DNA from 4 places in the Endozoicomonas sp. ALC013 genome. Region 1 is predicted to be linked to each of the others. Evidence: predicted binding sites of a transcription regulator. Region 1 holds the regulator's gene; each other region holds the start of a gene.
The links. Region 1 encodes FNR, which switches genes on or off when oxygen is low (the NO sensors DNR and NnrR bind a similar motif). Its sites were predicted from a motif close to TTGATNTANATCAA; they were not measured.
Positions count from the first base shown of each region.

Region 1 (7,457 bases):
CCAATCTGCTGCCGCCCAGCTGCCTGAAAGAAGTCAACGGTCACTATCAGCGCGTCCCGGTGGCCGATCTGCAACCAGACGACAAGGTTAGAATTCTTCCCGGCGATGCCATTCCCGCAGATGGCATTCTGATCAGTGGCTCCACCAGCGTGAATGAAGCCATGTTGACCGGAGAGTACCTGCCCATCGAAAAGCAGCGTGGTGACACACTGCTGTGCAGCAGTATCAATGTGGACCATCCCATTGAGCTTAAGGTAAGCAAAGTAGGCGAAGAGACCCGGGTAGCCGGCATTATCCAGCTGCTGCAACGGGCACAGCAGGATAAGCCCGCCATCGCGAAAATTGCCGATAAGGTGGCCGGCTGGTTTGTTGCCTGTGTTTTGCTGGTGGCCATTTGTGTGTACTGGGGCTGGTCCGGCATTGCGCCACAAGACGCGTTCTGGATTACCCTGTCGGTTCTGGTGGTGACCTGCCCATGCGCCCTGTCCCTGGCCACCCCTGCCGCCCTGACTGCGGCTACCGGCTATCTGCACCGCCTTGGCCTGCTGGTGACCCGTGGTCATGTTCTGGAAGGCCTGAAAACCATCGACCATGTGATCTTTGATAAAACCGGCACCTTAACCAAAGGGGAACTGTCGTTAAGCCAGGTGGTTTCTCTTGATAACGGCAACAGTTCAAAAGAAGCGTTGCTTCAGCGGGCAGCAGCCCTGGAAGCACACTCTGAACACCCTATCGCCAGAGCCTTTTTCTACACCGTTGAGTCACTGCATGAGCAGGCTCACGAGGTGAAAAACCATCTTGGCCAGGGGATAGAAGGCACCATTGGCAACCGCCTTTACCGCATCGGACGACCCGACTTTGCCTGTCCATCCGGCCATGTGGCAACGCCAGAACAGGATGGACAGTGGTTGCTGATGTCAGAAAGTACTGACCAGAAACTCTGGCAACCGCTCTGCTGGTTCAGGATTACCGACAGCCTGCGCCCTGAGGCCGCCCACACAATCCAACGGCTGCAACAGATGGGCAAAACCGTAACCCTGCTCAGTGGTGATGCCGAGCCGGTGGTGGCGGCAACCGCTGAATCCCTGGGTATACGGCAATGGAAGTCTGAAAGCAGCCCGGATGACAAGCTGCGCTATATCCAGACGCTGCAGAGTCAGGGCCACAAAGTCTTGATGGTTGGTGATGGCATCAATGATGTTCCTGTTCTGGCGGGGGCGGATATCTCCATGGCCATGGGCAACGCCTCAGACCTGGCGCGCACCAGTGCAGATGCAGTATTGATTTCCGGCAACCTTGAGCGACTGGCCGATGCCTTTAACCTGACCATAAGAACCCGGAAAATTATCCGGCAAAACCTGGCATGGTCCCTTGGCTACAACCTTGCCGCCCTGCCCCTGGCCGCAGCAGGCATGATTGCCCCATGGATGGCCGCTACCGGCATGGCGCTCAGCTCACTGATCGTGGTGGCCAACGCCCTGCGACTGAACCGCCCGGGAAAACTGCCCAAAGCACCGACCGAGTCAGAAGAAGTTTACGCCCACCTTGAACCCAGAGGAGCTGCCTGACCATGGAAAGCCTGATTATTCTGATCCCTCTGGCCCTGATCCTGATCGCTGTAGCGATCAAACTCTTTTTCTGGGCAGTAGACGACGGTCAGTTTGACGACCTTGAAGGGCCAGCCCACAGCATTCTTTTTGATGAGCCTCAACAGATACCAAAAGCTGATTCACATGACCATAAATGAAGTCCCCACCTTACTTTCCGCATTAACCCTGGGCATACTGGGCAGCGCCCACTGTATCGGCATGTGTGGCGGCATTACTTCCGCCCTCAGCCTCTCCCTGGCAGGCAAGTCCCGTGCACAGATCTTCTGGCTGATGCTGACCTATCATCTCGGACGAATTACCAGCTACGCCATCGCTGGTCTCCTTCTGGCCAGCATTGGCTGGTACCTGGGCGGTATCAGCCCGGAAGTAAAGATGGGACTGCGCTATTTTGCGGCCATTATGCTGATCGCCATGGGGCTTTATCTGACCGGTTGGTGGCGTGGTCTGACACATCTGGAAAAGATCGGACATAAGCTCTGGCAACATATCCAGCCCAAGGCCAAAGCACTGCTGCCCATCAAAAACTTTCCCAATGCCCTCGCCATTGGCATGCTCTGGGGGTGGTTACCCTGCGGCCTGGTCTACAGCACCCTGGCCTGGAGCGCCACTCAGGGAAAACCGGTACAGGGTGCGCTGTTAATGGCCTCATTTGGTATAGGCACCATACCCTCAGTGTTCCTGCTTGGTGCGTTCTCAAGACAGCTCAGCGGCATTATCCAAGCCAGTATCACCCGCAACCTGGCGGGGTTGCTGATTATCCTTTTTGGCTTGTGGTCTATGCCCGGCGCACACCAGAGGTGGTTGATGTCCATGCTGCACCATCACCATATGTGATAAAAGGAAAAAAAAAGTTCTGCCTCCTAGGAGGCTCTTAAAGTTTTGAATCAGAAATCAAACCAAAAGACGAGGCGCTCCGCTTTTTGCTTCTGCAACTCAGCCAACTCCAAAAAATACTTTTCCCCCAACGATTCCCTGATCGTAAGCTTGACAAACTCTTCGGGAACATCAACGCCCCTTTCTCTTAAAGGCTTGTTGTAGTCGTAAGAAACCAATTCATCAACAGACAGCCAGGAGTGGCCAGATCCACCCGTTCCCCATTCATCAGACTTGGCCTTGATGGAAAGACTGACATCTCCGGGCAGCCCCCGAGCCTCCTCAATAATGGGATACGGAGTAACATGCCAGGAGCCCCAGTCATAATCGCTTCTGACAAAACCCTCGGAAAAAAATGAAAAGACATGACGATTGCGATCTGAAAAAGGTTCGTAACCCGGGATTTCTTCCCATTGCCCGACACTATTTCTGAATTCAGCATACATATGTATGTCTGCACCCATAATTACTCCTCCTGTCTGATCAGTGACCAGGACATATTTGTGAATTTTTATGATCTAGCAGCAAAAATAGCACATTCAATGAACCCACCAATCACTATCAATCAGACCCTTTTCAGCACAACCCTGCCAGCCAAAGCATTATTTGCTCGATTAATAACCAGATGGCAGATACAATAGCCAACCTCAACAACTTCACGCCACGTTGGACACAATCCTCATCACATGCCCTAAAGACGAACCACTAAGGCATGCCAGTTCGGTTCATACCTATTGACACCGATCAAAGAACAACCTTGAAAATCTTTCTAAACTAGCCAAAAACATCATGACGTAATACCGACTGTTTTTGCCTTACCCTTTCCGGCACAAAAAGACCGACCAGAAGGCGAACACACTGACTAATAAGACATGAAGATTACCGAGAGCAATAATGAATACCGCACCAGTTTGGGATAAAGACCTGATTCACCGATACAACCACTCAGGCCCGCGTTATACCTCCTATCCCACGGCGGTGCAGTTTGATGGCAGCTTTGATATTGAGAAATATCATCACAATGCCCACTCCAGTGCCAGGGCCATCAATCCCCTGTCACTCTACTTTCATATCCCGTTCTGCTCCCATGTCTGTTATTACTGCGCCTGTAATAAAATTGTCACCAAACACCGTGGGCGCGCCAATAGTTATCTGGAATACCTGTTTCGTGAAATAGAGATGCAGGCAGCACTCTACAGTCAGGAACAGCGGGTCGAGCAACTGCACTTTGGCGGCGGCACACCGACCTTTCTGAGCAGAGATCAGATGAGGGATCTGATGGGCCATATCCGTCAGCACTTCCAACTGACCCAAAGCGATACCGCAGACTACTCCATTGAACTGGATCCCAGGGAAGTAGACTGGCCCATGATGGGCACCCTGAGGGACCTTGGCTTCAACCGAATCAGCATGGGCGTTCAGGACCTGAACCCCAAAGTTCAGCAAGCCGTTAACCGGGTTCAACCTGAAAGCATGATTCAATCCATTCTTGATGCTTCCAGGGTCATGGCATTCCGCTCGGTACACATGGACCTGATTTACGGCCTGCCTTTCCAGACCACCAACAGTTTTATGGAAACCATCGATCGTGTGGCTGATATGGCCCCGGACAGGCTATCCCTGTTTAACTACGCCCACCTGCCCCACCGCTTCAAACCACAGCGCCGAATTAATGAGCAGGATCTGCCTGCGCCGGAAGTGAAGCTGGACATTCTGCATCAGGCCACGGAAAAACTGCTGGATCAGGGCTACATCTACATCGGTATGGATCACTTTGCCCTGCCAGACGATGAACTGGCCATTGCCCGGGAAGAAGGCACGCTGCACCGGAATTTCCAGGGTTATACCACCCATGGTCATTGCGACCTGATCGGCATGGGCGTGTCTGCCATCAGCCAGGTAGGCGACACTTATATCCAGAACAGCACCGATGAAGCCCGGTACTGTGCAATGATCAATGAACAGCAGTTGCCAGTGGTTCGCGGCCTGAAGATGACCGCTGATGACAAAGTCCGCCAGGCAGTGATTACCCAGCTGATCTGCCACTTCAAACTGAACTTCAGCGATATTGAACAGCGGTTTGATATTCAATTCAGGGATTACTTCCGGGATGAGCTGGCAAGGCTGGAGCCGATGAGGGCAGACGGCCTGATCAGTCTCAATAGCGATGGCTTGCTGGAAGTACTGCCAAAGGGAACACTGCTGATCCGTAACATCTGTATGCAGTTCGACCACTATCTCCATCAACCGGAGATGAAAGAGAAGACGCTCTTCTCAAAGGTTATCTGAGTAACACTCCGGAGCAATCACCAGGCTCCGGAGCCCCTCTCCCGCCAGTACCGACAACGACTGATCATCCCGCACAGAACCGAAACCTCTCTGCAGCTCACCGGTTTATCAGAAAAAAACTGAAACTGACGACGACTTGCCACCACTATCACATTGATTTACTTGAAACATAAGTGCAAAATCTGCCATGTCCGTTAAATACCACGAACGAAAATTTAATCCTGTGACATAAGACAATGTCAGATTGATTTTCAGGGATAAAGACACACAACCACCAGGAGCCATGACCATACCATGATCAGGGTCAGCCCTGAGCTTGATAGATGACACGGCAGATGAGAGCTCACCGGAACCACCGCAGTTTATGACGCATTGCTGAAGCAGCACCAAACCCCTACCCTGGGTCTGCCCGGTTGCGTACATACCTGATTTACACTCCGGTAACACTTTTCATACACTTGGTTTTCCATAAACAGTGTCGAATTTCGCCAAATACGACTTTGAGGCCTCTCAATGACGTCAAAGCCCAACGTCCGACAGCCGAGCCATGTGGCCTGCAGAGACTGCAGCCTCAGCTCACTGTGCCTGCCACTGGCACTGAGCATTAAGGATATCGATCAGCTGGATCACATTATCAAGCGTGGGCGTCCTTTGAAAAAAGGCGAACACCTGTTTCTGGAAGGTGACCCCTTTACCAGTGTCTTTGCTGTTCGCTCAGGGGCTCTCAAAACCTACACAGCGACCAATGAAGGTGAGGAACAAATCACCGGATTTTACCTGCCCAGCGAAATTCTTGGCCTGAGCGGTATGGATACGGATACCTATCCGGTGTCGGCCCAGGCGATGGAAACCACCATGATCTGCGAGATTCCTTTTGAGCAACTGGAAACCCTTTCCGATCAATTCCCGGAATTGCGCCGACATCTGATGCGCCTGATGAGCAAGCGTATCCGTGAAGACCAGCAAATGATGATGCTGCTGTCCAAGAAAAACGCCGATGAACGTATTGCCACCTTCCTGATTAACCTGGCCAGCCGTTTTCGTCGCCGGGGTTTTTCTTCCCAGTCGTTCCGTCTGTCCATGTCGAGAAATGAGATGGGGAACTACCTGGGTCTGGCGGTAGAAACGGTTAGTCGTGTATTTACCCGATTCCAGAAAAACGGCCTGATCTCCGCCGTGGGCAAGGAAATCGAAATTCGCAACTCGGTTGAACTCTGTGCCCTGGCCGGGGGAAAAACACTGGAACCGATTGCTACCAACGCCTGACTTTATCCTCTAAAGAAGCTACCCTTTGAGGTGGCTTCTTCCTTTTTATCCATTGACTGACAGCGGCATGCTCCCTCCCATGCATACAAACGAATGTTCATCCGTTCAGGAATATCTGCGAACGCAAATCAGAACCATCGCGGACTGGCCCCATGAAGGCATCCTGTTTCGGGATATCACCACACTGTTTGAAAACCCGGAAGCCTGGCGTAAGGCCGTGGATGTCATGGTTCAGCGTTATGAGAACCAGACTTTTGATCGCATTGGCGCGCTTGATGCCCGCGGTTTCCTGCTTGGCTCGACACTGTCCTATATCATGAACAAGCCGCTGGCACTGTTTCGCAAGAAAGGCAAACTGCCAGGCAAAACCCTCAGTGTCGAGTATGACCTTGAATATGGCAAAGCCGTACTGGAAATGCATGAAGACACCATTAAGGCCGGTGAAAAAATTCTGTTAGTGGATGACCTTATCGCCACCGGAGGCACACTGCTGGCTGGGGATCAGTTGATTCGACAAGCAGGAGCCAGCACACTGGAAGCTGCAGCTATCATCAATCTGCCAGACCTCAAGGGCGCTGACAGACTCAATGCGGCGGGCATTCCAACCTATGCCCTGTGCAATTTTGCCGGTGAGTAAAACCACCCTCAGTTCAGAATTTCAGGGATGATACGATATGTCTCTTAGATCCAGGGTTAATGTCTGGATCTGAGAGCCCCTCCCGCAGTTACAGGACGCACAGACCGGGATCTACCCGGGAAAAGGACTTTGCAAATGGGAATATGCGCCAAGGAACTAAGGCACTATGTTGTTCGCCCCGCACTCAAGCATCTGGGTATGTGGAGCCCTACTGCTGAGAACCTGCTGCTTGGTACCGCAGCCAGAGAGTCCGGGCTTGGTTTTCATCTGAAACAGGCCAATCACCAGGCACTCGGTATCTATCAGATTTCTCCTCGCATGCACCGCAATATCTGGGACCTGTTTCTGGCACCAAACGCTGACTTATCCAGCAAAGTTCGGGGACTGGCCAGCCAGCGGGAGTTTCTTTCCCACCCCCATCATGAACTGGCGACCAACCTGGTTTACGCCACCGCCATTGCCTGGCTTATCTATCACCGCTGCGGTATTCAGATCGAAGATATTGATAAAGAAGACATCACTGCCATGGCCAGATTATGGCAAAAGCACTTCCACAGCAGAAACCCCGGAACACTCCAGAGCTTCTGCGAAAGCTATCAAAAGATGATTATTGAATCAGGCTGCTCCACAGAGGAGTCAACGTACTTTAACCAGGCTGCAGCCAAACCGGCATAACAGGATTCAGCCTGCCTGCTCCCTTATCGCCTTGATGATGCTCCCCTACAACCCCTTGGCCTCAGCACATTGAACACAAAGGTCAGCATAAGGCATAACCTCAAGGC
Region 1 covers NZ_JBLYNS010000030.1:10,867-18,323, forward strand. The annotation lists gene ACO6V1_RS08100 (heavy metal translocating P-type ATPase) at 1-1,568, shown strand, start outside; gene ccoS (cbb3-type cytochrome oxidase assembly protein CcoS) at 1,571-1,747, shown strand; gene ACO6V1_RS08110 (sulfite exporter TauE/SafE family protein) at 1,734-2,444, shown strand; gene ACO6V1_RS08115 (hypothetical protein) at 2,495-2,947, opposite strand; gene hemN (oxygen-independent coproporphyrinogen III oxidase) at 3,378-4,772, shown strand; gene fnr (fumarate/nitrate reduction transcriptional regulator Fnr) at 5,286-6,038, shown strand; gene ACO6V1_RS08130 (adenine phosphoribosyltransferase) at 6,118-6,675, shown strand; gene ACO6V1_RS08135 (hypothetical protein) at 6,811-7,350, shown strand; gene ACO6V1_RS08140 (TraR/DksA family transcriptional regulator) at 7,396-7,457, opposite strand, start outside.

Region 2 (7,457 bases), on a different contig from region 1:
TGTCACTCATTTTTGACTTATCGATGGAAAACGCCCTAAGGTTTTCGGCGGAGACTACTGGTCACATTAAATTGCTGCAGATATTGAACAACATCCAGATGACCCATTTTCTCAGCAATGGAAAGTACATCCGTATTATTGGCAGGGTTTGAGTAGCGAATGTCGGCACCCTGTTGATGCAGATACATGACGGTATCCAGATGACCATAATCTGATGCAGTCCAGATCGCGCTGCCAAAGTTCCGGCTTTCCACATTAACGTCAGCCCCCAGTTCAACAAGATACTTCACCACATCAACATGCCCACCTTGGCACGCCTTCCAGAGCAGTTCAGAGATGTCAGGCTTGGGCGCAGTACTGAAATGGGTCTCGAATGCGCTGAGCAGATACTTTACCGCTTTCAGGTGGCCTTGACTTGACGCATGAATGAGCGCCGATGAAACGTGTGACGGTTTGATAAGCTGCTGTATGGTGTACTCTTCAAACAGGTATTCCAGTACGTGGCAGTGACCTCCCAGGGCGGCGACAAAAAGCAAAGAATCCGCATCAATTGCTGCGGATTTATGAACCAGAAGCATGACCAGCTCAAGGTGCCCCTTCGATGCAGCCTCAACAACAGGCGTATCGAGCGTGACGTTGGCGTTGATATCTGCGCCTTTTTCCAGCAGGAGTTTGACCAGTTCAAAGTGCCCGCCGGCGCAGGCCTGACACAACGGAGTTTGCTGGCCTGAGCAATTGGCTTCAATGTCTGCCCCCCTGTCAAGTAGCCACGTTACAGCTTCAATTGAGCCACTGCGGGCCGCAGCAGAGATCGGGGAATCGTAACCCGCCCCATTAACGTTGATGGCTGCCCTGCTGGCAATGTAATTCATCATCACCACCTTGCCACCCTCAGCCGCTTGCCGGAACAGAGTGGCGCTGAGGTGGGGAGTGTCAAGATTCAGATTCAGGTGCCTAAGCAGGAACCTCAACAGTTGCACATTACCAGAATGGGCCGCTGCCTCAAGAGGGTGCGGGTTTGTCTGGGAGTATGTGTTACCGCATCCGGCGTTGATATCCGCCCCCTGATCAAGCAGATATTTGACCATTGGCAGATTGCCGCTGCGACAGGCAGCCCAGATCAAGGTTTTACTGCCGGTTTCGCCATGGCTATTGTTTGCACCTCGTTCGAGCAGTAACTTGACCTGCTCGAAATGGCCATTGATTGCCGCAACATGAACCGGGGTACGATGACCGGTACTGTGGTTATCAATGTGCTCGCCGAGATTGAGCAGATACTCGATTAGATTGGTCGATCCCATTCTGGCCGATTGGTAAATCAGAGCATCCATGCCCCGGCAACCGACTTGCAACCGGGCACCGTTCTCTTTCAGAAACTTCACCACATCCTGATGGCCTGCATGAATGGCCCAGTACAGTGGAGAGATAAAACCTGTGGTACTGCCAGCCTGAATGTCTGCATTATATTCCAGCAGAACCTTGACTATCTCCAGATGCCCTGAAACGGCCGCCATCACAAGAGGTCCATAAAGAGAACCCTTTGCGTCAGGGAGTGCCCCCTTAGCCAGCAGAAGTTTTACCACTTCAAGCTTGCCAGCCCCGACTGCCAGCCAGAGTGGGGTGCACTGAGCCCCCATCTTAATAGTCCTGCCCAGACGGGCTATAACATAAGGGGACGTCCCGTGAATGCTGACCGGTTGTTGATCCAATGTTGCAATCTGCTCGGAGAGGTCGCCATTAACATCGGCACCCCGTTGCAGCAATCCTGAAATGGCGAGGATTTTTCCATTCAGGATTCCAGAGACAAATTGTCTTTGCCAGTTGTCCGGCAAGGCGCGTGGGTTATGATTCCATGATGGTGCAATGGCTCTTTTCGTCAGGGAAGTGACGGGGACAGCGCGATTGCAGGCAGGCGCTTTTGGCAAGGCAGGAAAAACAGGGGCTGACGACTTATCCCTGGCACCAGGGCCAGAGAGCGTTGTACCGGCGAATGTGCTCTGGCTATCAGGACTGGAAACTGCACTATACATTTTGTCATTCCAATTCAGATTTCGAGAACCCTGTTGGACAATTATTTCCCTTTTTTTATCCGCCAGACGTTTATTTAACAACAAAGACAGCCAGAGATTTTAAAACCACGACAATGTAGAGCCGGTTTATCAAGTTTTATGCACAGTGGTCACAGCGGCGAAGACTCTGCTACCAATATTCTCAGACAGGCACCCCGCTGTGAAATCGGATTTCACTCATTTTTTGACTCATCAAGGAAAAGTGCTCCCCGGGTTTCCGACAAAGACTGCTGGTCATTGGGAGAAAAATGATTAAGCTGCTGCAGGTATTGAGCAACATCCTGATGACCCATTTGCTCCGCTATGGAAAGTACATCCGTATTGTTGGCAGGGTTTGAGTAGTGAATGTCGGCACCCTGTTGATGCAAGTACATGACGGTATCCAGATGACCATACTTTGATGCAGTCCAAACCGCGCTGCCAAAGTTCTGGCTTTCCACATTCACGTTAGCCCCCAGCCCAGCAAGATACTTCACCACATCAACATGCCCACTTTGGGCCGCCATCCAGAGCGGTTTAGAGATGTCAGGCTTGGGGGCAGTACTGAAATGGGTCTCGAATGCGCGGAGCAGGTACTTTACTGCGTTCAGGTGGCCATAAAAAGACGCTTGAATGAGTGCCCCTGAAAAGTGTGACAGTTCGATACGCTGCAGTATTGTGTTCTCTTCAAACAGGTATTCCAGTATGGGGCAGTTACCTCCCAGGGCGGCACCAAAAAGCAAAGAACCTGCATCAATTGCTGCGGATTTATGAACCAGACGCTTGACCAGCTCAAGGTGCCCATTAAATGCAGCCCCAAAGATAGGCGAGTGGAGACTTTCGTCAGCAATAACATTAGCATTAACCTCTGCGCCTTTATCCAGCAGGTATTCCACCATCTCCACAAGCCCCTTCTGCGCTGCTATATAGATAGGGGTACGAAAACCTGAAGCATCGGCATTGACGCTGACGCCCCTGTCAAGCAGGTATGCCACGGTATCAATACTGCCAGCTCTGGCCGCAAAATAGATTGGCGAATCCAACCCTGTATTGCCGTCAAGTCTTGCGCCCTTGCTGACCAGGAATTTGACCAGTTTAAAGTGCCCCCGGGCGCAAGCCTGACACAGTGGAGCTTGTGGGCCTGAGCAGTTGGCCTCAATGTTTGCACCCTTTTCAAGTAGCCACTTCACCGCTTCGATAGAGCCACTGCGAGCCGCTGCTGAGATCGGGGAATCGCAACCCGTTTCATTAATGTTGATAGTTGCCCTGTTGGCAATGTAATCCATCATCACCACTTTGTCTCCCTCAGCAGCGTGGCGGAACAGAGTAGCGCTGAGGTCGGGGGTGTTGATAGTCAGATTCTGATGCTCCAGCAAGTACGCCAACAGTTGGCAATTGCCAGAATGAGCAGCAGCCTCAATGGGGTGGGGTTCTGTCCAGGGGTAGGTATTACCGCCGCCAGCGTTGATGTCCGCCCCCTGATCAAGCAGATATTTGACCATTTGGAGGTTGCCGCTGTAACAGGCAGCCCAGATCAAGGTTTTGCCACCGGTTTCGCCATGGCTATTGTTGGCACCTCGCTCAAGCAGTAACTTGACCGGCTCAAAATGGCCATTGATTGCCGCAGCATAAACCGGGGTATGCTGACCGATACTGTGGTTATCAATGTCCTCGCCGAGATTGAGCAGATACTCTATTAAATTGGTCGATCCCCTTCTGGCTGATTCGTGAATCAGAGCATCCATGCCCGGGCAACCAACTTGCAAATGGGCACCGTTCATTTCCAGAAACTCCACCACATCCTGATGGCCAGCATGAACGGCCCAGTACAGTGGAGAATTAACACCTGTGGTACTGCCAGCTTGTATGTCTGCCTTATATTCCAGCAGGACCCTGACTATATCCAGATGCCCTGCAACGGCTGCCATCTCAAGAGGTGCAAAGCGATAGTCCCTGGCGTCAGGGAGTGCCCCCTTAGACAACAGAAGTTCTACCACTTCAAGCTTGCCAGCCCCGGCTGCCAGCCAGAGCGGGGTGCACAGAGCCCCCAGTCCGGCAGTCTTGCCCAGGCGGACTGTAACAGAGGGGGGCGTCCCATGAATGTTGACAGGTTGTTGAGCCAATTTTGCAATCTGGCTGGAGAGGTCGCTATTAACATCTGCACCTTGTTGAAGCAATCCTGAAATGGCCTCGATTTCTCCATTCAGGATTCCAGAGACAAATTGCCATTGCCAGTTTTCCGGCAAGGGGAGTGGGTTATGATGCCCTGATGGTGCGATGGTTCTTTCCGTCAGGGCAGCGGCGGGGACAGGGCTGTTGTGAGCAAGGGAAGTTTCTTTTGGCAAGGCAGGAAGAACAAGGGCTAACGACTTATCCGTGGCATCAGGGCCAGAGGGAGTTGTACCGGCGAAAGTGCTCTGGCTATCAGGACTGGAAACTGCACTATACATTTTGTAATTCCAATTCAGTTTTCGATAGCCCTGTTGGACATTTATTTCCCTTTTTTTATCCCCCGTACGTTTATTTACAAGCAAAGACGGCTAGAGATTTTAAAACCACGACAATGCAGAGCCGGTCTATCACGTTTTACGGACAGTCGTCACAGCGGCGAAGCCCCTGGCACCAATATTCTCAGACAGGCACACCACTGTGAAAACGGAATAGTTTGTCCGGAGACTCAATGGCATCCTGTTCAATCCCGGCGAATATCGCCACCCGGTCAGCCACTGACCCGCCATTAATGGCCTCTGCCAATGCCAGATAGTCCTGAAAATGTCGACTTTCAGACTTCAATAATGACTGATAAAACTTCTTCAATTCATCGTCCAGCCATGGCGAGAGTGCCGCAAAACGCTCACAGGAACGGGCTTCAATAAACGCCCCCATCACCAGGGTATCGACCAGCCTGAATGGTTCAAACGTTCTGATGGCAGCACTTAACTGCCCCGCATAGCGACCGGCTCCAAGGTGAACATAGGGAATATCCCTGCGTGCCATAATGGCCAGAACCTGCTCATAGTGCCGCAACTCTTCACGGGCCAGTCTGGACATTTTGTTCAGCAGGCTTAACTGATCTTCTATTCTGAGTTGCAGCCCACCTTTCTGCTGTTCACAGCGACCGTTACCCCGGCCGAACGTCCCGGTGCGATAACGGCTCATAATCGCCATCGCTGATTGAGCGGCCTTCAGTTCATTATTGGCATGATCAACCAGAATCACCGCAAGATTCTCTGGTTTGCGCGCTTCATCAATCCATGCCTCAGGGGTTGGACAGGGTAAGAATTCAAGAATGGGCGAAATATTGGTCATAACTGGCTCACCTGGCTGAGCCAGCATGGTAACACGAGCGACAGGAGGGCGTTAAAGTGAGGCATCAATGTCTTTTTCTTATGAAGCAGGAGATCAAGCAGACCCATAAAGCACGCTGAAGCTACAAAGGTCAGATTCACCAATGCGCAGAATAAAAAACGCTGTCAGACAACTGACAGCTTTTTTTATTCAACTTATTGCCATGGCTTTAGAAACGGTATGCTACACCGGCCATATATACCCAGGGATCCAGAGATACATCAATTTTGTAATCATTTGAGCCATCTGTGAAAGTACCCGTTGTATCTATGTCCATATACCAGACGGCAGCATTCACACTCCAGTTATCAGCAACCTGGTAATCAAAACCGACCTGAGCCGCCAGACCAAGGGAGTCATCCAGCTTCAGATTCCGAAAACCAGCATTCGAACCAGCACCAACAAACTTTTCACTGAAAAAGATAGTGTAATTCAAGCCCGCGCCAAAATAGGGCTGGAACGCTGACGCATTACCCATTGGATAATACTGAACACTCAAAGTAGGTGGTAAGTGCTTTACTTCAGCGAAATCACCAAGACCAGAAAGCCCACCCTTACCCTGCAACTTGTGTGAGAATGGAGTAGCTGCAAGCAACTCAATACCGAAATTATCCTGAATCATATAAGTCAATGATAATCCCAGTTGAGTCTCATTATTGACATCCACTTTTGAGTCAGGCTGTTCGACCCCTGCTACATACAGATTTCCACTATCCACATCAGGATTTACACTGGCCAGACCACCACGAACAATAAAGTCACCAGCCTCATAGGCCTGTGCGGCACCAGATAGCAATACAGTTGCACTGATAATAGCGAGAGAAAGCGATTTGATTTTCATTCCTTACCTTTTTTGTTATTTATCAACCGGAAATGTAATATGCTGTTATTATATAAAGTTCGCCAGCACATTTATTGACCCAGATCAATTCTTCAAAAAACACAACGGTTTCCATAAGATCTCTTTTATAAATACAAATATTCATGGAATAACATTCCACATACTCCTAACTGCACAGCATTTTATTGACCCAGATCATAAAAACATCAGTTCCGCTCATGCATGATGGAACTATAACAAGCAGAATATTCAGCAAGAGAGGAAACATTATGCGTGGAATTACCAAGGTTCTGGCCGTTGTTGATACCAGAAAGGAACAGCAGCTTGCCCTTGAACGGGCCAGCCAGATCTGCCGGGTAACCGGTGCTGCCCTGCATATTCTTGCGCCAAACCCCAGGGCCGATGGTGAATCAATGGTTCGCCTGGAAGCACTGGCTGAGCCACTGATGTCTGAGGGTCAGGAGGTTTATCTGCATGAAACATGGAATGGCTCTGTTATTGAAACCATTATCCATGTGCGTCAGATGGAACGCTGCCACCTGGTAGTCAAAGATGCCAAGTTAATCACCGCCCTCAAGAAAGCCTTCTCTACGCCTGAAGACTGGAGCCTCCTCCGCCGCTGCCGGGTTCCTGTACTGCTGGTGCAGGATAATAGTGACTGGACTAAAGGCAAAATCCTCGCGGCCATTAACGCCGACCCGAGAGACCATTATCACAGCATTCTTAACCAGGCGATCCTGCAATATGCGACGGACATCGCCAGTGAGTTCTCATCAGAGCTGCATCTGGCCACCGCTTACCCGACAACGATGCTGGCGATTCAGGATCACGGTGATGGACGGACTGACAAGGACTACTACGAAAAGCATTGTCAGGAATATGCCCGGGAGTTCAATCTCAATGAAGACTATTTCCATATTGAACCCGGTCCAACCGAGACCATGATCCCCGCGCTGCTGCAAGACATTGATGCCAAACTTCTGATTCTTGGCACTCACGCAAGAACCGGCATCAGCGCCCTGGCTATTGGCAATACCGCCGAACAGCTGATCTCCGAGGTCAAAACCGATATTCTGGTACTGCAGCCAAAACATCACATGATCCCACTGGAGCGCGAACTGGGTAAATAAGCCGACACCATAGCTGCCAGCCCCCATCCTGGCAGCCACTTCAAAATAATTCAGTCACGAAACCGGATAAAGCGGCTAAAAACTTCTATA
Region 2 covers NZ_JBLYNS010000029.1:33,382-40,838, forward strand. The annotation lists gene ACO6V1_RS08030 (ankyrin repeat domain-containing protein) at 36-2,030, opposite strand; gene ACO6V1_RS08035 (ankyrin repeat domain-containing protein) at 2,243-4,498, opposite strand; gene ACO6V1_RS08040 (tRNA-(ms[2]io[6]A)-hydroxylase) at 4,680-5,357, opposite strand; gene ACO6V1_RS08045 (OmpW/AlkL family protein) at 5,566-6,237, opposite strand; gene ACO6V1_RS08050 (universal stress protein) at 6,507-7,367, shown strand.
Region 2: a site for FNR is predicted at 6,312-6,325, ahead of ACO6V1_RS08045 (OmpW/AlkL family protein). Genes of this name have one in related genera too.

Region 3 (7,457 bases), on a different contig from region 1:
AGGTCTTCCAGTGTTGGCACCTGAGGCTGTTCTTTACGCATCTGCTCGTACAGTTCCGCCACCCACTGCTCATGGGTCTTGCCTTCTGTGTACTGCGCTTCCAGACCAAAGCGTTTGGCAATACCTGCACAGATGTCGTATGCACTGCGGCACTCGTACATCGGGGCAATAGCAGGCACCAGCGGAATCACCGCGCCCAGAGTGCCCGAGGCATAGCCGTTGCTGGCCACTTCATAATTTTCAATGGTGGTGATATCCGGCAGCAGAATATCCGCGAACCGTGCGGTAGGTGTCATATGGTTTTCAAACACCAGGATAAACTCACACAGGCTCTCATCAGACAGGATCTCTTTGGTCCGGTTGATATCAGAGTGCTGGTTAACCGTGATATTGCCCGCATATTGCCAGATGAATTTGATCGGATTCTTCAGTGACGTGCCGCCCTGCAGAGCATCGGTCTTATCCGTCATTTCATGGTGACGATGAATCGCATCTGTCCATTTGAAGAATGGAATCGCCGTCTTGATCGGGTTGGTACCCATGGGCAGGGTTTTCACCGGGAAGCCATAGTTTCCTGGCATTTCGCCGGTGTTGGTGCCGGCAAGGCCAATATTGCCGGTCAGAATTGGCAGCATGCAGATGGCACGGCTCGCCTGTTCACCGTTGGCCTGACGCTGAATACCGGTACCCTGAATAATGTAGGCAGGTTTGGCCCTGCCAATTTCCCGGGCCAGCTGAATGATTTTTTTCGCTGGAATACCGGTAATTTTTGCCGCCCACTCCGGGGTTTTCTCGATGCCATCAGCACCTCGGCCCAGAATGTGCGCTTTGTAGTGGCCATTCTTCGGTGCACTGGCTGGCAGCGTTTTTTCATCATAGCCAACACAGAACGCCTCGAGGAATGCTTCATCCACCATCTTCTCGTTGATCAGCACCCAGGCCATGGCTTCTACCAGGGCAGCATCGGTCCCCGGGCGGATTGGAATCCACTCAGACTCTTTGCCCAGCATGGTGTCGGTATAACGCGGGTCAATGATGATGGTACGCACATTTTTGCTGTTCACCGAGTTGATGTGCTCGTAGATTTCCCCACCGCCACTCATGCGGGTCTCTGCCGGGTTGTAACCAAACATGACCAGCAATTCTGCATTGGCGATTTCACTGGTGAAACTACCGAACGCCGCTGGACGTCCACCGCCATAAGTAAACGGCAGAGCACGTTGAATCTGTCCCCAGCTGTAGTTACCGTAATAAGGCAGAAAGCCACCGAGCATATTCAGCAGGCGCTTGGAGGCAAAAGGACCGTCGGTTTTATAGCCCTGGGTTCCGGAGCCATACTGATAATAGATCGCATCGTTACCGTAAGTATCGATGGTGTACTTTAACTGTCTGGCGATGGTATCCAGCGCCTCATCCCAGCTGATGCGCTCAAATCGGCCTTCGCCACGCTTGCCAACCCGCTTCATGGGGTATTTCAGACGATCAGGGTTGTATACCCGTTGCTTGATGGAGCGACCGCGCAGACAGGCGCGAATCTGATGATCACCGTATACGTCATCGCCCCGGTTATCCGATTCAACATGGGTGATAACGCCATCTTTGGTATGCACCTGGAGAGGACAGCGGCTGCCACAGTTCACCATACAGGCAGACCAGGTCACCTTGTCTCCAGCGGCTCTTGCCTGCGTTGAATCCGTTGCCATGGCTTTCAGAGGCAACGCATTGCCAGCGACAACAGCGGCACTCCCCGCAGCAGCCCCCCACTTGATAAACGTTCTTCGCTTGATGACAGACGACAGCGCACTATCGAGAAGTTTCTTCATTTATTTTACCGTTATCACTAAAACCGGAAACCAGCACACAAACAGGTAGTGTTACCCCTGACAAAATGCATCTCTGTACAAATAATGAACTGGTGAAATAGTGCTGATAATACGAGCTGGTCAACAAACAACCGATTGACCTGGATCAATTTTTTGCCGGGTTTGAGGCAATTACTGAAGAGGGTAGGAACTTATTCGAGCACGCTACAGAGCACGGCGCACCCTGTAATTGATCATGATTATTGAGGACAAAACTGCACTGCCACTTCGGTGACATGGCTGCGGCGGTACTTCCGCCGCTGTGCTTTGCATGGCACCTGCCCGGGCTGCCAGATTACGGGGAACCTTTCGATATTTTCGGTGTCTGAAGTTTGTGCTCATTTTACTCAGGCGGAGCCTTACTCCCGTGCAGTCCGATATACGATTTTAAATTCATTGAGACCCTTGATATGTCCATACCTCAGGCGGAAGCAAGCATTGGTTCGTCAGGATTTCATCCACCACCGACAGGCGGCAAGAAAGAGGAATACAATCCTGTTGCCGCATTCGGTCAGTTTGGCGGAATGATGGTTCGTGTTGTCAATGCGTTACAAGCTGCCGGTTCAGGCGATCAATACAGGCCAGTGAGTTTATTGTCACCCGGTGCCCAATATGCAATAGAAGCCAGGCGGCCGGATCAATTTGGCACCAGGCCAGACCAGATCATTACGGTTCTGAAACCTGCGCCCGGTTGCCATATGCTCTGGGCTTATAAAAAAGATGTCTGTTCGAATCCCTCGGGGGAACCGTGCTGCAGGTTCACATACACCAAGAAAATTACCAGCTGGCATGTTTTGGAAGAGAAAATAGCAGAGAGTTACCACAGAAAGCACTCCCTGTTTAGCAAATCACCTTTAACCTCAGGACACCTTGGTGTAAATGGCTATTTACTGCACCAACCGTCTGAATGGATCATTAAAGAAGCAGGCAAATATCCGGAAATTCTCTGTCACATTAATTTTGACCGCATGCACTATGGCTATCTTCTGGACTTTACCAGGGAGTTTTCTTTTCGCCGTCTTGAAGAAGTCATGGGCAATATTCTGACGCTCGAGCAAAATAAAGGTAACGCGTCCGGTGATGAGTTCCGTGAGCCTGTAAAACTGTGCCTGTACAACAGTTATCAGGGGGTGTTGTCTCCCCCGGTGGAAATCAGCCGTACACAAGCGCTAATGCTGCGGCGAAACATCCGTGCCTTCTCTCAATATGTCAACTTCACTGGACAGGAACTCAGGCTTTACCAGTTATTGAGTCAGTCCGGTGGTGAACGATTTCTGCAGCTGCTGAAAAATATTCCGGAGCAGGTCAGCACGGTATCAGCCAGTGTCAAGGCACTTGGCACCGACATCAAAGCCATCCTGACAGCCATCGAGAACTGTGATTCAGCAACCTTCTTAAGCGAACTTCCAGCCCGGGTGGACGGGGTCAACAGCAAAGTGGGTTTACCGAATATATTACTGGAAGCTTTGCTTGAGCAGACCCCGTTTCATAAACACTTTCCCTGGTTGTATTATGCTTTCGAGATACACGACAAGCAGTCTAGCTGGGACTACATTTTCGAGCAGGTTAAACCCACCTTTGCCGCACAAGCGGTCATCTGCCGGGAGTTATTAAATAACAAATTGTTTGTTCCCTATTTATTAGGGTACAAGGAATCAACACCTGTCCACTGTAATCCGCTGGTGTGTTGCCTGCTCATCGCTTACGGCGCAAGAATCTATCTCAATTATCAAACATCAACCCAGCCTGCAGATCATCTTGAAATATTAACATCTGCCAATCATTTTCTCCGGGCGAATCTGTTGACCGACGATGAAGCCAATACCATTCGTAACGAGGTGCTGTGGGAACTTCTTTGCAATGATGGGGACGGCCCCGTTACTAAACACTATATGATAGCTAATAGAGTATCGATCCTGAGGACAGCATTGCACGAGCATTTGAATCACCGGCAGCTGGATAGTTCAGAGCTACGTCAAAAGGCTGTTGGACTGCTTGGCGAGGAGTTTTATGATCGCTTTTTTACCAATGAACCGGTTTATGGGCATGCAGTTAAAGAATTTCTGGAAAATAGATTTTCAACCCGGCGATACAGTGATGAACAGTTACGTGAGCATTTAAAGAGTACAGCGACGCTCAATCGAACCATTGATCAAAGGCTGAGTATTTTTCTGGGGGAATATTACACTTGTAAGCCTGCCGTTGTGGTCCGGCGAAAGGAACAAGGAGAACGGCAGCCGGACTGGCTGGTGAATTTTCTGGCATCACCGCCAACCTTTGAGGGCATGGAAATCCTGCCTGATGGCCGCTATAAGTCAATTACCCTGAAAGTCGGTCAGTATTATTACCAGTCTCCCCATCCCAACAGGGCACAAACCATCCTGGCGAAGGGCATAAAACCCTATTACCGCAAATGGCACGGACTGGATCACGCCCTGCGCGCACAGCTGGCCACCGAATTCCTCATCGATAGTAAGGTTTTGCCCGACTTTCATAAGCCATTCCGGGAATTACTGCTGAAGCATCCTGAGTTGCAAGAGTTACTACCCATTGCCGAACTCTACCACGATGCTGTCGCTGAAGATGAGCATAAAAATGTTGAAGAGCTGCGGGCAGCAGAACTGTTTCAGCGTGATATGACCAGGTTGCAACAGTACCCCGGGCAGCTGGTTACCCTGGTGGCCAGCGCCCTGAGAAACAAAAACTGCAAAATGATGGATGCTGAAAATCCGTCGTTTACTCCTGACCACCAATGCACAGAGGAAGAGTTACTGCTGCGTCAGGTGCTGCGCTTTGGGGATACTGTGGATATCCTGCGGGTCAAACCACCACGGGAGGACTTTCCGACGATCAGGCTGACACCGGACTCAGCAGAAATTGACACCAGTGAAATGATCCATGATGGCTATTTTCAGCCAGAAAAGATTGAACTGCTGTCCGTGGTCAACAACCCGGACTTCACCCTGCTGATCCAGTCAGTCATGTTGAGCTTTCGGGATCTGGCCAGCATTACCGGGGGATGGCATCACCAGGTGCCCAATCCGTTCACCAGTCGATACCATCTCCCGGTTGATAACCATAAACGACGATTACTGATTGAGCAGGCACCGGACCCCTATCAGTGTTTGCGTGAGTGCCTGAACGATCTGGTTCGGTTCGCTATCGCTGAGAAAGCCGGTATTTCACCTTGCTTCACAAAACACCACCGGCGGAGTACAGATCACCAACCGCCTGGTTGCTGGGATCCGGATACCGGGTCCGGTGGCGCTTATCGACGCCTGCACAATGAAGGGGAACTTCGACAAGTCCGGTTACCCGAAGCAATGACCCTGGCAGAAAAGATGATCGTGGTGGCGAACCAACCCGGGCTGGAAAAACTTATGTCGGCTGACATCCGGGATGCCCTGGAAACTGAGACGATACGACTGCAGCAGAAGGCCATCCTGCCCTCTGTTGGTACCTTGGAACAATCTGAACTGGAGCAGATGCTCCGGCAGCCGGACTCTCCGGGTGCCCGACTGCTCAGTGAGCGCGGCTATTCTGTGAAGTCGAGCGTACATGACGGGAAAATTTTTTACCAAATGATGCCCAATTCCACACTTGCAAGGAACTTTTTGCTGCTGCCACCAGAGTATGATGACGAGGCTGATCCTGTTACCTTGCCTGAAAATAACCAAGGCAGGTACTGATCTGAGTTTGAAGCTTATGATGACTGAAGATGCACACAGGATACCCTGCTTGGCAGCCAGTTCGTTTTTGCTCAGACAAGTTGCTATAGAGTGGCAATAGCCTTTGAAGGCTGGAATTGCCACACGATTAAAGAAATACGTTTAATTAGAAAGAGCATTTTCTATTGAAGTAGTAAATTTCTCCATTGAATGGAAATAACTGGCATGCCTAACAATGTGAGATGATCTGGGCCTTCCGGCTTTTAACTTTTCACTAACTGCCTGGAGGAATGCTTTATTTGTATCTTCTGAATAATGGCCATACTCCGCATTTGAATGAACTTCTGTTCTGCATTCATCGCAAGGAGGTGACGCCTCAGGCAGTCCCCCTACATCCGAGTTGATTACATGCAGCCCCATAGAATGACATTCACCGGCAATCAAGCCTAAGGACTCAGCCAGAGAAGGAATAACGGCATAGTCCGCAACAGCCATTAAGAGTTGCTTATGCTCTTGATTTTTAGTAAGTAAAACGAGGTTATTTCTTGCTGCTTTTGTTTCCTGAATAGCTTGAATAAATGGATCTTTTTCTGTTCCGTTAGAAACAATAAAAAACAGGCAATCCAGTTTTTTTACCATATTCAGTACATGCTCTGTCCCTTTTTCAAAATGAGGCCTGCCCATAAAAAAAACAATTGGTAAGTTTTTAGTGACTGGGTTCACACATCCTTTGCTATTCAATGGTGGCTTTAAAGGCAATTTTCCAGCAAAGAAAAGGTCTCTGAGTTTTGATTTGATATTTTTTTCCGGAGTTCCTTCTAACCCGTATTTTTTGGCGGTAGCACCCAGGCTAAATTTTGATAAATCTGAGCAGCTTTTGATTGAGCGGATCGCCTTTTTGTGAATCCTCAAGAACTTTGATATGAGAGGATGTTTAAATGTCAGAAAAGATTGGGCATATTTCGATACTGTTAAAATTACATCAGCATGTTTAATTGCCCTCTCTCTTGCAGGTTTTTCATAATCCGGTAGCTTGCAGAACTTGCTCTCATCCATCTTCATATAGCTCTGGGTTGTATAAACAGGCTTTTTATTGGCCATACAGTCGCTAAAACCCGTATGGGGACTTAAGCAATGTACCCAGTTCACTTTTTTAACGTTTTCGAAGTGATTAACGTATTGAAGGGATCCTCCAAAAAAATGATCATGAATATATACATTTTTGCTTCCCATTGTTGGCAAAAGCACTTCGTTGACAAATTTTGCCGCTATCTGGTTAAACACACACATTTTTAGAGATATAGCACCAGCAAATTTCAACCTTTCATCAGAATCATTAATTCCTTGTTCTTTAAAGTAAAGATCCTCTGCCAAAGAGTCTTTGTATTCTTGCTCTATATTGTATGAATTAATATGCTTTTCAAAATACCTTTTCTGCCCCCCTGTTGGTTGGACTCTATAGACATCACATTCAGGCATATCACTGCATCTTTCAACCAATATTAATTCACCAGAAGAAAGCTGACAGCCAGCAGTGATTGATTTTTTTACATCTGTATCCTCTACGAAATCAAGCAGTGGAAGAACCATGATATTTCTACAACTACGCTCGTGAAATGCCTTACAAAAGGTGTTTACAAAAACGCCGTTACCGCCAACAGTGTACCGGTAACCTTCTGTAGAAATGTGTATGTGGTTTTGTTTAACTTTCTGATCATCATCTGGCAGGCATAAATTTGTAACTTGAGTTGATGAAATTGGCTTCATTTAACACTCACTAAATATGCAAGTTTTTATCATTAGGATTAAACAGTAGGTTATTCATTCGATAGTGATCAAATATTTTTATTACTCGACTCTCATACTTTAATGTACGAGTGTTTGATAATAAGGAAATGGTCATATAGTAATACAACAAACGTCGCTT
Region 3 covers NZ_JBLYNS010000110.1:9,325-16,781, reverse strand. The annotation lists gene ACO6V1_RS17440 (DMSO/selenate family reductase complex A subunit) at 1-1,823, opposite strand, end outside; gene ACO6V1_RS17435 (hypothetical protein) at 2,273-5,551, shown strand; gene ACO6V1_RS17430 (glycosyltransferase) at 5,693-7,297, opposite strand.
Region 3: a site for FNR is predicted at 1,959-1,972, ahead of ACO6V1_RS17440 (DMSO/selenate family reductase complex A subunit). Genes of this name have one in related genera too.

Region 4 (7,457 bases), on a different contig from region 1:
TTTGAGGCTTACCTTGTCCAGCAGGACATAATCAGGCAGGTATCTCCATTAAATTCCCCTATCTTTATCACTGAAATTTATATTCAGTAAAGGTACTTGCTTATGTCTGAATCCAGTCGTTCCACCGTAATTGGCAGTGCGTTAATTTTGTCAGGAACGGCCATCGGTGCAGGCATGCTTGCTTTGCCGCTGGTATCAGCCAGTACCGGGTTGATGCCGGTTATGATTATTTTTGCGGTGACGGCATTCTTTGCGGTTATCTCTGCCCTTTATGCCTTTGAGGCCAATGTCGCCATCAAGCCTGGCTGTAATTTGTATACCATGGCCAGTAGAACATTAGGGCGGATAGGGAAGGTGCTCTCTGCCATTGCCCCTCTCGGGCTTTTTTACGCATTGATGTCTGCCTACTTTGCCGGGGGCGGATCGTTACTGGCGCAGTACGCTCAATCAGTGGTTCCCGGAGCTTCCGCTCAACTGTGCGTGATATTCTTTGCCCTGATTGCCGGAGCCTTTGTTTATTACAGCACTCGGGCAGTGGATCTTGTTAACCGTATCTTTTTCACCCTGATGATCGTTACTTTTATTCTTGCCCTGATGTCACTGGCACCTTCGGTGCGTTATGAGAGCATGATACATACGGCGAGGGTTGAGTATCTATCGGTTCTGGCGGCACTGCCGGTGATATTTACTTCGTTCGGTTATCATGGTGGCATTCCCAGCATTATCATTTATCAAAAGAAGCAGCTGCAGCATATTCCCCTTATTTTTCTGTTAGCGACCATGATCCCGCTGGTGGTTTATATCTTGTGGCTGGTGGCGGTGATGGGGGTATTGCCCGAAGGCTTATTACTGCAAATCAGTCAGTCAACCGGGGCAACGGCTCATTTAATTTCAGCATTAAGCAGTGATAAAAATGTACACACTATTCTGTACCTGTTTTCTGATCTGGCGTTATTGACATCCGTGTTGGGCGTTGCCCTTGGGCTGTTTGATTATCTTGCCAACTTATTGCAAAGGGCGGATACCCGCATTCATCGGCTGCAGACCGCCCTGGTGACCTTTATCCCACCGGTTATTATTGCCATTATGTTTCCGGATGGTTTTGTCGCCGCCCTGGGTTATGCGGCGGTTGCCCTGGCCATTCTGGCTATCCTTCTGCCTACGGCAATGGTCTATGTACTAAGAAAGCAACCGGCCTATGAAAACCCGTTTCGGGCACCCGGGGGAACGGTTTTGATGTCAACCTGTTTTGTATTTGGCTGTATCATCATTGTGTCTCAATTTATTTCGAGGCTATAGGTTTTTTTGTGTAAGTTAATAATTAAAAGTGAACCTTTGTTAATTAAACAATAAATCTGCGTGCCTTGTAATTTAAGCGGTTGTTTATAGTGGTTGATCCTGTTGGGTCGTCTTGAAATTACGGGTTTTCCGAAATGTTGATTTATTTTTGTTTTATATCAATGGCTTTAATTTCAGGTTTATATAAACTTCAGTTCTAGATTTTTAACCCTTCTCTTATTATTCATTTTGGCCAGTTCGCTGGCTGTCTCTGTTTGGGACCTTCCCGGAGATGGTGGTGAACGGCGGTAGAGGTTTGCGTATGCAGGTCATAAAGGCTGATGTAGCCATTGTCGGTGCCGGAGGTGCCGGTCTTCGGGCTGCGATTGCCGTTGCCGAAAAAAATCCTGAGCTTAAAGTGGCATTGATTTCCAAAGTCTACCCTATGCGGAGTCATACGGTGGCTGCAGAAGGCGGTTCAGCCGGTGTCATTCAGGATCATGACTCTCTGGAAAACCACTTTGTTGACACGGTGGCCGGTGGTGACTGGCTCTGCGATCAGGATGTGGTGGATTACTTTGTTTCCCACGCCACTGAAGAGATGATCCGCCTGGAGCACTGGGGCTGCCCCTGGAACCGTAAGGATGACGGTGACGTAAACGTTCGTGCTTTTGGTGGTATGAAGATTGAGCGCACCTGGTTTGCTGCGGACAAATCTGGCTTCCACATGCTTCACACATTGTTCCAGACGTCCACCAAGCACCCATCCATTGAACGATACGATGAGTATTTTGCCACTGACCTGATCATGGAAGATGGCCGTGCCCAGGGCGTTGTTGCCATCGAAGTGAAAACCGGCGAACCAAAAGTATTTCTGGCGAAGTCAGTGGTGCTGGCAACAGGCGGCTCTGGCCGTATTTTCCGTTTTAACACCAATGGTGCCATTGTGACCGGTGACGGCCATGCCATGGCCCTGCGTGCTGGCGCACCGCTGCGTGACATGGAGTTTGTCCAGTACCACCCAACCGGTCTGCCAGGCTCCGGTGTATTGATGACAGAAGGTTGTCGTGGTGAAGGCGGTATCCTGTTGAACAAGGATGGTTACCGTTACCTGCAGGATTATGGCCTGGGGCCAGAGACTCCGGTTGGTCAACCAAAGAACAAATACATGGAACTGGGCCCGCGTGACAAGCTGTCCCAGGCCTTCTGGCAAGAGCAGCGCAAGGGCCGCACCATTGAAACGCCACTGGGTGATGCGGTACACCTCGACCTGCGCCACCTTGGCGAACAGAAGCTGATTGAGCGTCTGCCACTGATCTGTTCCCTGGCGAAAAACTACCTGGGAGTGGATCCGGTTCATCAGCCAATTCCGGTTCGTCCTGCGGTTCATTACACCATGGGTGGTGTCAGAGCGGACATCAACTGTGCCACCGATCTGGCCGGTCTGTTCGCTGCCGGTGAATGTGCCAGCGTCGGTATGCACGGTGCTAACCGTCTCGGTTCCAACTCTCTGGCAGAGACCGTTGTCTTCGGTAAGGTTGCCGGTGAAAGTGCGGCGGATTTTGCCAGCCAGAACGTGATGTCTGATGAACGCAAATTGCTGGATCAGGCGAAAGCGCACCTGGCAGCCATCGAAAGTCTGCGTAACGCCAACGGTACTGAGAAAGCATCGCACCTGCGTCACGAAATGGTGAAAACCATGGAGGACAGCTTTGGTATTTACCGGGTGGGTGAAGAGATGCAGGCCGGTCTGGACAAGATCTCCGAACTGCGTGAGCGCTTCAAAAACGTCAAGGTGGAAGACAAGAGCAAGGTCTTCAATACCGAACTGCTGCAGGCCTTTGAGCTGCAAAGCTCCCTGATGGTTGCTGAGTGTATGGCCATTGGTGGTGTTGAGCGTAAAGAGTCCCGTGGTGCGCACCAGCGTATTGACGGCTTCGAAGCCCGTGATGATGTCAACTTCCTGAAACACTCCGTCACCTTCTATAACGGTGATGCCAAGCCTCGTCTGGAATATGAAGACGTGAATGTAACCCGCTTCCAGCCAGAAGAGCGCGTCTATGGCGCGGCGGCTGAGAAAAACGGTGAAGGGAAGTAAGGAGGCCCCATGAGTGATAAAACCATAACCATCGAGATTCTGCGTTATAACCCGGAAACCGATGACAAGCCGACATTTGGCACTTTCACTATTCCTTATGTGGAAGCCTGGTCCATGCTGGATGCCCTTGAGCATATCAAGGATGAACTGGATTCCAGCCTGGCTTACCGCTGGTCCTGCCGTATGGCGGTGTGTGGCAGCTGTGGCATGGTGATCAACGGTACACCAAAGCTCGGCTGCGAAACCTTTCTGCGGGATTACTATCCGAACCCCATTCGGGTTGAGCCACTGGCTAACTTCCCGATTGAAAAGGATCTGGTGATTGACTCAGAAGACTTCATCAAGAAACTGGAGTCAGTGAAACCGTACATCATCAATGCGATGGAGAAGCCGATTGAGGAAGGAGTGAATAAACAGACGCCTCAGCAGCTGGGCCTTTATAAGCAGTTCTCCATGTGCATTAACTGCATGCTCTGCTACTCCGCGTGTCCACAGATGGGCTTGAACCCACTGTTTACCGGTCCTGCGGTGATCGCCCTGGGCCACCGCTATAACCTGGACAGCCGTGATGATGGCTATGAACAGCGTACCGAAGTGATTCAGGGCAAGAATGGTGTCTGGTCCTGTACCTTTGTGGGTTACTGTTCTGAGGTTTGTCCAAAGAATGTTGACCCGGCCGCTGCCATCAACCAGAACAAACTGCAGGGTTCTCAGGATTGGGCGCTCTCTTTCCTGATGCCACGTAAAGGAGACAAGTGATGAGTCGTCGCCCCTATGTGCGTCCCATGAAGCGCACCTGGTATATGGATCATCCCTTCTACCGCCAGTACATGATCCGGGAATCCTCCTGTGTATTTGATGGCCTCTATGCCATCAACCTGTTTGTCGGTCTGATGCAGCTGGTCAAGGGTGAAGCCGCCTGGAATAGCTGGCTTGCCTTCCAGGCCAACCCGTTAATGATTCTGTTTACCGTGGTTACCCTGGGTCTGACTATTTACCATGCCGTCACCTATTTCGATATGACGCCCCGCGTTCTGCCACAGCAGATTCGTAAAATGGTAAAAGACAGTGTGGTTAACAAATTGATGTACGTTGGCCTGGCAGTGGTTTCTGCCATCATTCTGGCTGCGGCCACCATGGGACTTTGACGGGGATAGGAGTGGGAACATGAGTAATAAACGCCATATCGAACCTCTGTTGTGGAGTCTGTTTGGGGCTGGGGGTACCACTATCGCCTTTTTCTTTCCGGCCATTATTTTTGTGGTTGGTCTGGGCGTGCCTCTGGAAATTATTCCGGCAGAAGCGCTCTCTTATGAGCGAATGTCTGCGTTCTTTCTGGAGAGCTGGATTGGCAAGCTGGCACTGATGGTGGCTTTGGTGCCTTCTTACTGGGCCTGTATTCACCGTATTTACCACGGTGCTCACGATCTGGGTTTCCACCCGGGGGTTGGGGTAAAAATGGCCTGTTATGGTGGTACGTTGATTCTCAGCCTGGCAACCATTGCTTTATTGCTGGTCTGATCAGGTTTTATGAGGGGGCTGAGTAAGCCCCTTTTTTTGGCATAAAAAACTAGGAAGCTTGTTAAGAGCGTTGGCTTTTTTCCTGAAGATAATTTTGCTCGATGCGCCGTTGATTGCGTGCCTGAGCGATTTTTTCCGCTAATGTCGGGTCTCTTGTCAGTAACTCTTCCTGCTCGAACATCACTTGATTGATCTGCTCGTGAATTTTCTGGGTGATGCTATTGACCATTTGATTACGATTCGCCGCGGTTAGCGAGTGTGTCTGGATAAAGCTGTCCACCGCCATTCTGATCATGGAACCCAGCGGGCTGTCATGTTCATCGGACTTTTGGAGAATAAGATCGAGACTGCCCAGGTTTTCGAGTGTCATGATGTGAGTCCTGCGGTTAGGTAAGTAGTGGTTCCCTTTGCATAGAGTCTCGCAAAGTGATTGCATATTTGCTGATGAATCTCTTTGGGCAGAGGACTGACTGTTTTTATTGCGGCCAGAACTTTTTCCAGTTGGTCCGTTGTTTTACAAGCAAGAATTGCGGGCAGAACACCGCCCCATTGGCCTTGTTCTGTCAGTGCTTTGATCATTTCCAGATGATCAGGTGATAAAGACTCAACCTGACGTTGGCCAACGGCCAGATTGCTGGTTGCGTTAGCAGTTCTGTCCGATTGGGGAGTCGCCCGGGTTTCACTGACCTCGCGTCCTCTATGACTGGCTTTGTTATTAGCAGGGGAGGGGCCCTCTTGTGCAGGTATATAAGACGTCTGGTTGTCGCCAGTTATTTTTGGAGGCATCTTTTCCATCCCCGGTTTGCCATCATAGAATGTTTTGTAAGTTTTTTGCCTTGTTTACGAGTAAGATAATTTATCGGCGGCTTCAGCTTTATTTCTACCGGAAGCTGCCAGTTTATCCGGGAGAGTCTGCATGCAGAAAATAGTGGTGGTGACCGGCGTTAGCCGGGGGCTGGGTCTGGAACTGTGTCGTCAATATCTTGCGCAGGGTGCCAAGGTTTATGGTTGCTGCCGCTCTCCGGAACAGTCGCAGAAACTGCTGGAGCTGAAACGCAATGCTGGTTATCAGTTTGAGCTGGTTCCCCTGGATATTACCCAGCCCGGAATGATCCATAACCTGCAGTATGTGATTGAAGAGCCCATTGATATCCTGATCAATAATGCCGGAATTTATGGCCCTTTCGGTCTGTCTTATGATGAGGTGACCGTTGATCCATGGATGGAGGTTTTGCGGGTTAATTCGGTGGCCCCGATGATGGTTACGCAGGCACTGGTGGAAAAAGTAGCCCAGAGTCATGAGAAAAAAATCATCATGATGTCTAGTAAAATGGGCAGTATGGGGGACAATCAGAAAGGCGGGAGTTATATCTATCGCTCTGCCAAAGCCGCATTGAATGCGGTGGCTAAAAGTCTGGCTATTGACCTTGCCGGGGAGGGTATCAGTGTCGGTGTATTGCATCCGGGCTGGGTCCAGACGGATATGGGGGGCGTAAATGCTCCGATTGATACGGAAACTTCAATCAGGGGCGTGCGCAAGGTTATTGATCAACTTTCTTTGAAAAACAGTGGCCAGTTCATCAATTATGATGGATCCGTGATTCCCTGGTAAGTTGATTAACCGGTAAAATTTGCATGCAATCTATTGTTCAATCGCTACACTTTTTTGCCCGTTATGGCTTGAGCCTGACGGTTTTGTTTCTATTGTCTGCTATCCCCTCTGAAATCGCAGGCTTTTACCTCCAACAGTCTTTTGCTGGCAATAGCGAGATAAGTGGTGGGTTTGCAGATCTGTTTGCATCAGTGTTGATAGAACCGCTGGCCACGGGGGCAGCGATTTTCTTTATTGAGAGTCGTGATCAGGGCGAGAAGCTAAGCCTTTATGACAGTTTAATAAAGTCGGCGGGTATCTATTTTCCGTTGGCGACCAGTTACCTGATCGTGTTTGTATTAGTCATGCTTGGGTTTAGCCTCTACCTGATACCGGGATTTTATCTGCTGTACAAACTAATGTTTGTGGAGTTTCGGGTTGCCCTTAAGGGTGAGCCTCCAGTGGAGGCTATTCAGGCAAGCTTTAATCAGACGAAGCAGCAGTGGTCCCTGTTATTACTGCCTTTTACTGTATTGCTGTTCACTCTGCTGTTCTCACAATTCCTTATTAGCTATCTATTGACGAGCCCTGAGAATGTACTGTGGTTACAGGTTATTGGTGGTGTTCTGGAAGCGCCCTTTATGGCGTTTGCCGTTGTGGTTGGCTTTCGGCTGTTCAGCTTGACCAGTCAGCGGCCTTTATAGTTTGGGATATAGGGCTTCGATACTGTTAAACGTATGCTGCAGTTCAAGAAAAAGAGGGTCATAACGTTCCGGTTCCACTTGTTGGCCTGACTGCTCCAGGTCTCCGGCAAGTATTGCCAGTTGCTCCGCCCCGACGATTGCAGCACCACCTTTAATCCGGTGGGCAAAGTTGACAATAAGGGGCGTTTGCTGATTGTTGACCGCTGCTTTCAAATTCAGGATGTCTTCCCGGGTGCTCTGAAAAAATGTTGATAACAACTCTTCC
Region 4 covers NZ_JBLYNS010000009.1:48,631-56,087, forward strand. The annotation lists gene ACO6V1_RS03615 (amino acid permease) at 103-1,299, shown strand; gene frdA (fumarate reductase (quinol) flavoprotein subunit) at 1,577-3,376, shown strand; gene ACO6V1_RS03625 (succinate dehydrogenase/fumarate reductase iron-sulfur subunit) at 3,386-4,135, shown strand; gene ACO6V1_RS03630 (fumarate reductase subunit C) at 4,135-4,524, shown strand; gene frdD (fumarate reductase subunit FrdD) at 4,544-4,897, shown strand; gene ACO6V1_RS03640 (hypothetical protein) at 4,959-5,267, opposite strand; gene ACO6V1_RS03645 (hypothetical protein) at 5,264-5,683, opposite strand; gene ACO6V1_RS03650 (SDR family oxidoreductase) at 5,814-6,509, shown strand; gene ACO6V1_RS03655 (hypothetical protein) at 6,533-7,192, shown strand; gene ACO6V1_RS03660 (Hpt domain-containing protein) at 7,187-7,457, opposite strand, start outside.
Region 4: a site for FNR is predicted at 1,448-1,461, ahead of frdA (fumarate reductase (quinol) flavoprotein subunit). Genes of this name have one in related genera too.